Regions from separate parts of the Pseudoalteromonas sp. GB56 genome, predicted to be linked through region 1. Evidence: predicted binding sites of a transcription regulator. Region 1 holds the regulator's gene; the other holds the start of a gene.
What was found. The regulator NrdR, encoded in region 1, represses ribonucleotide reductase genes. The targets are predictions, from matches to a motif close to AAACACNANATNTNGTGTTT.
Positions count from the first base shown of each region.

Region 2: the regulator NrdR is predicted to act here: its motif matches at 1,744-1,763, upstream of nrdA (class 1a ribonucleoside-diphosphate reductase subunit alpha).

Region 1 is NZ_JBPCHK010000001.1:2,776,614-2,779,755, reverse strand. Features, by position in the region: gene glyA (serine hydroxymethyltransferase) at 1-779, shown strand, start outside; gene nrdR (transcriptional regulator NrdR) at 871-1,320, shown strand; gene ribD (bifunctional diaminohydroxyphosphoribosylaminopyrimidine deaminase/5-amino-6-(5-phosphoribosylamino)uracil reductase RibD) at 1,322-2,467, shown strand; gene ACH19P_RS12935 (riboflavin synthase) at 2,470-3,126, shown strand.
Region 2 is NZ_JBPCHK010000001.1:2,150,210-2,153,351, reverse strand. Features, by position in the region: gene nrdA (class 1a ribonucleoside-diphosphate reductase subunit alpha) at 1-1,595, opposite strand, end outside; gene ubiG (bifunctional 2-polyprenyl-6-hydroxyphenol methylase/3-demethylubiquinol 3-O-methyltransferase UbiG) at 2,092-2,802, opposite strand; gene gyrA (DNA topoisomerase (ATP-hydrolyzing) subunit A) at 2,997-3,142, shown strand, end outside.

The sequences.
Region 1 (3,142 bases):
AAGCGCTAGCGCTTGAGCATAAGCCAAAAATGATCATCGGTGGTTTCTCTGCGTACTCAGGTATCGTAGATTGGGCACGTTTCCGTGAAATCGCAGACAAAGTAGGCGCATACCTATTCGTTGATATGGCACACGTTGCTGGTCTTATCGCTGCTGGCGTATACCCAAGCCCGGTTCCTTATGCACACGTAATCACAACAACGACACACAAAACACTTGCGGGTCCTCGTGGTGGTCTAATCGTGTCTAACTGTGGCGACGAAGAGATCTACAAAAAGCTAAACAGCGCTGTATTCCCTGGTGGTCAAGGTGGTCCTCTATGTCATGTAATTGCTGCTAAAGCGGTTGCTTTCAAAGAAGCACTTCAACCAGAATTCAAAGCATACCAACAGCAAGTAGTTGCTAACGCACAAGCGATGGTAGCGGTACTTCAAGAGCGTGGCTACAAAGTAGTTTCAGGTAAAACTGACAACCACTTATTCCTTCTTGACCTAATCGACAAAGACATCACAGGTAAAGATGCGGATGCTGCACTCGGTAATGCAAACATCACAGTGAACAAGAACTCAGTACCAAACGACCCACGTTCACCGTTTGTAACCTCAGGTCTACGTATTGGTTCTCCAGCTATCACTCGCCGTGGTTTCAAAGAAGCTGAAGCAAAAGAGCTAGCTGGCTGGATCTGTGACGTGCTAGACAACATCGAAAGCGCTGACGTTCAAGCGCAAGTGAAAGAAAAAGTAAAAGCAATTTGTGCTAAGTTCCCTGTTTACGCATAAGGGCACAAAATAGCTATTACACAAACATTTGTGTATTATAAAGGCCGCAATTTTTGCGGCCTTTTTGTTATCTACAGGAAACCCGTTCACTATGCATTGTCCTTTTTGCAGCGCTAAAGATACCAAGGTTATCGACTCACGTTTAGTTGGTGGTGGGCACCAAGTTCGCCGTCGTCGCGAATGCATTGACTGCCATGAACGTTTTACCACCTTTGAAGGTGCAGAATTGGTAATGCCACGGGTGATCAAGCGTGATGGCTCTCGTGAACCGTTCAATGAAGACAAATTACAAAATGGCCTGCACCGCGCGTTAGAACGTCGACCAGTAAAAACAGAACAAATCGATGAAGTCGTGCATCAAATCAAATCACAAATTCGTGCAACCGGCGAGCGAGAAGTTAGCTCGCAACTCATCGGCGAGTGCATCATGGAAGCCCTCAAAGGTTTAGACAAAGTGGCTTATGTGCGTTTTGCGTCGGTGTACCGTTCGTTCGAAGATATTCGTGAGTTCGGTGAAGAAATCGCCCGCCTTGGAGACTAATATGACCTTCAGCGCAGACGATACGCGCTATATGCAACGCGCCATTGAGCTGGCATATCAAGGCCGTTTTACCACAACCCCAAATCCAAATGTGGGCTGTGTGCTGGTTAAAAATGGGCAAATTATCGGTGAAGGTTTTCATCAGCAAGCAGGAACACCGCATGCCGAAGTCCATGCGTTAGCCGCCGCCGGTGATAACACCGAAGGTGCAACAGCCTACGTAACCTTAGAACCGTGCAGCCATACAGGTCGCACAGGCCCGTGCGCAGGCGCGCTTATTAAGGCTAACGTCGCCAAAGTTATTTGCGCCATGCAAGACCCTAACCCACAAGTCAGTGGCAGAGGGATGAAAATGCTGGCTGATGCTGGCATTGAAGTGGCTTCAGGTTTATTAAGCAAAGAAGCAGAAAACCTAAATCGTGGCTTCTTAAAACGTATGCGCAGTAATATGCCGTATGTAACCGCTAAATTAGCTGCCAGTGTTGATGGTAAAACCGCATTAGCCAATGGCGAAAGCAAGTGGATCACAGGTCCTATTGCCCGCGCTGATGTGCAGCAGTGGCGTGCGCAGCACTGCGCCATATTAAGTGGTGCAGATACCGTAATAGTTGATAACGCCAAATTGAATGTGCGTTTAGATGAAACTACGCGTGCGCAGTACCTGCTCCCAGAGATACGCCAACCTATCCGGGTGATAATCGATAGCCAATATCGGCTCACTCCAGAGCTGGCATTATTCCAAGAGCCAGGTGATATTATTATCGTGCGTTCACGCACAGCGGATGTTTGCACTAAAGAGCTTGATAAACAGCCACAGTGGCCCAACAATGTAACCGAATTAAGCTGTGATGGCGCAGAGGGTGGCCACGTTAACTTAGCGGCACTTTTAACATTACTGGCCGAGCAGGAAATTAATTCTGTGTGGTTAGAAGCGGGCGCAACCTTGGTTGGTGCCATGGCGCAGCAGAACTTAATTGACCGTTATGTTGTGTATCTTGCGCCGAAGTTAATGGGCAGTGCAGCCAAAGGGCTAATAAATATTGGGCCGTTTAGTGCAATGACAGAGGTGCCCACCATGCAATTTAGCGATATCACCCAAATTGGTGATGATATTCGCCTTACCCTAGAGCAACAAAGAGTAGAGTAGCCATGTTCACAGGTATTATTGAAGCAACGGGAACCTTGGGTTCCTTGACCTTAGTTGATGGCGATTTAAAAGTACGCGTCCACAGCGATAACTTAGACATGAGTGATGTGGCGCTCGGCGATAGCATTGCAACCAATGGTGTGTGTTTAACCGTGACTGAAAAGTTCAGTGATGGATACAGTGCCGACGTGTCAAAAGAGACCTTGTCCTTAACACGCTTCGCCCAGTATCAACGTGGCCAACGTGTGAACTTAGAAAAAGCATTGCAACCTATTTCACGTTTGGGTGGTCACCTTGTTTCCGGTCATGTTGATGGAATTGCCGAAGTGGTAAAAGTGACCCCGAGTGCGCGCGCGATTGAATATTGGCTTGAAGCGCCAGAAGCGCTGATGAAATACATTCCGTACAAGGGCTCGGTGTGCATTGATGGTGCGAGCCTGACTGTGAATGAAATCAACGCGAACCAGTTTAAATTGACGATTGTGCCGCATACCTTGGCGCAAACGACTATTGCCGAATTCCAAGTTGGCACTAAGGTTAATTTAGAAGTTGACCAAATAGCGCGTTATTTAGAACGCCTTATTCAAGGAGCACAGGCTCCTAAGCAAGAATCATCTGTATCCGAGAGTTTGCTAATGCAAGCCGGATTTATCAAATAACACATAATGGGCAAGA
Region 2 (3,142 bases), 630 kb from region 1:
GAGTAACGCTTACCATTTTTCGCAAGATAGTAGGCAAAGTTGATAACACCTACACCTAATGTACGACGACCCATAGTTGCATTGAATGCAGCAGGTACTGGGTACTCTTGGTAATCAAGCAGGTTATCCAGTGCACGTACGGCGAGCTCTGCAAGTTCTTCTAGTTCATCTAGCGACTCGATAGCACCTAAGTTAAATGCTGACAGTGTACACAGGGCAATTTCACCTTCTTCGTCATTAACATGGCTAAGAGGCTTAGTCGGCAATGCGATTTCTAAGCAAAGGTTAGATTGGCGAATCGGCGCAACTTTGGCGTCGAACGGGCTGTGAGTATTACAGTGGTCAACGTTTTGCAGATAGATACGACCAGTACTCGCACGCTCTTGTAAGAACATTGAGAATAGTTCAATTGCTTTGATACGCTTCTTGCGAATTGACTCATCTTGTTCGTATTTAACGTACAACTCTTCGAATTTCTCTTGGTCTTCAAAAAACGCATCGTACAAACCTGGCACATCAGATGGGCTGAATAATGTGATAAAGCCATCTTTGATTAGGCGTGTATACATTAATTTATTGAACTGAACGCCGTAATCTAGGTGGCGTACACGGTTATCTTCCACGCCTCGGTTGTTTTTAAGAACTAATAGGTTCTCAACTTCCAAGTGCCACAATGGGTAGAATAGGGTCGCAGCGCCGCCACGTACACCGCCTTGTGAACAGCTTTTTACTGCTGTTTGGAAGTGCTTATAAAATGGGATACAGCCTGTGTGGTATGCTTCGCCGTTGCGAATCGGGCTGCCTAATGCACGGATACGACCTGCGTTAATACCGATACCAGCACGTTGCGATACGTATTTTACAATCGCTGACGAAGTAGCGTTAATTGAATCTAGGCTATCGGCACATTCAATCAATACACACGAGCTGAACTGACGTGTTGGTGTACGTACACCTGACATAATCGGTGTAGGCAGTGAAATCTTAAACAATGACACAGCATCATAGAAACGTTTGATGTAATCAAGACGCGTCTCTTTTGGATAATCTGAGAACAGGCTGGCTGCGACTAAAATGTATAGGAACTGCGCACTTTCATAGATATCACCAGTGACACGGTTTTGAACTAGGTATTTACCTTCTAGTTGTTTAACCGCTGCATAGCTGAAATTTAAGTCACGAGCGTGGTCAATGAACGAGTCCATTTGTTCAAATTCAGACTGCGTGTAATCAGCTAATAGGTGTTGATCGTAGCGTTTATCTTCAACGAGCTTAACAACGTGATCAAACAGTTTCGGCGGCTCAAATTGACCATATGCTTTCTTACGCAAATGGAAAATAGCCAGACGCGCGGCCAAATACTGATAGTCAGGAGTATCTTTAGAGATCAGATCGGCAGCTGATTTAATGATCGTTTCATGAATGTCTTCAGTACGGATCCCGTCATAAAACTGGATGTGAGACTTCAATTCAACCTGTGATACTGAGACATTGTTTAGACCTTCAGCAGCCCAAGCAATAACACGGTGGATCTTATCTAAATCCAACGCTTCCTTTCGTCCGTCACGTTTGCTAACAGATAACTGTTGATTCATTGTCGTAGCCCATAATTATAATTAGTTGTCATAGCGCACAGCTGTCAAAGTGTAACTTTCAGCTCTGTTTGAGGTGAAGAGCAGGGGGCGTGTAAACTCTCACTGCAACGTACCTCAGGTCATAAATGAATATGACTGTTTAACATTTAAACACTAGATATGGTGTTTTTAACTTTGTGACTCACAAGATAGTGGGGTCTTAAACCTTTTGCAAGCGCTGATCACATGAGCAATCTGTGGATAACTAGCGTCTGTTAGTGGTCGTTAACCTTATAGCATTTTTAATGCTGTCAATTGCTGAAAATCAACGTCAAAAAATACAAATTTAATGATTTTTTACTGTGATGATTGAATGATTTTTTTATCATCAATTAGCACATGATTCGCACAACGGATCTTTAGTAAGCACTATATCTGGTGTTTAAATTTTAGCTAAACACCAGATATAGTGTAAGAGGTGTTTACGTAAACACCAAATATTGATTTTGACTCGTTGTTAAGCAAGCTTTTCGAAATGCAAGATGTAATTGACACTTAGGTCATGACCTAATGTGTATTGTTTGGTGATTGGGTTGTAGCTAAGACCTGCACTGTTTCTTACCTTCAGACCTGCCTGCTCGGCCCAATGGATTAATGTAGACGGGCGGATAAATTTACTGTGGTCGTGAGTACCCTCTGGAACCATCTTAAGTAGTTTTTCTGCACCTAGAATTGCAAATAAATAGGCTTTGGTGGTTTTGTTCAATGTTGAGAAATAAACGTGAGCGCCGGGTTTAGCCAGTGCCGCAGCACTTGCGATGATCGATTGTGGATCCGGTACGTGCTCGAGCATTTCCATACAGGTTACAACATCGAATCGTTCAGGGTTTTGTTCTGCGTATTGTTCTGCTGTTATTTGTTGATAAGCAACTTTAACGCCTGTTTCTAGACTGTGGAGTTTCGCAACATTGAGTGGTTCACGACCCATATCGATACCGGTAACCTGCGCACCTAACTTCGCCATGCTCTCTGCCAGTATGCCACCACCACAGCCTATATCTAATGTTTCTTTGTCAGCCAAACCTTGTGCGTATTGGGCAATGAAGTCTAATCGCAGAGGATTGATTTCGTGTAAGGGTTTGAACTCTCCGTCCATGTCCCACCAGCGCTCTGCTATGGCTTCAAATTTAGCAATTTCTGCGCTGTCTACATTTTGATGTTCGGTCATATAAAACTTCCTCGTGTTTCTCAGGCCATTATACGGGGGGATTTTATGAAATCGCAAAAATTTAGCGCCTGTAAAAACAAAAATTATGTGATAGCATGGTTCGAGATAATAACGACAATGGGTCTGCTGGGCTGACGAGGCAAGAAGCTTCGTGATTTAACCCGTAGACGCAAATAAGAAGGAAAGTGATATCAATGACTGATCTCGCCAATGAAGTCCTTCCGGTTAATATTGAAGATGAGTTAAAGAATTCCTACCTTGATTACGCTATGAGTGTAATCGTAGGACGTGCGTTACCCGATGTACGTGACGGCTTGAAGCCTGTGCACCGTCGTGTATT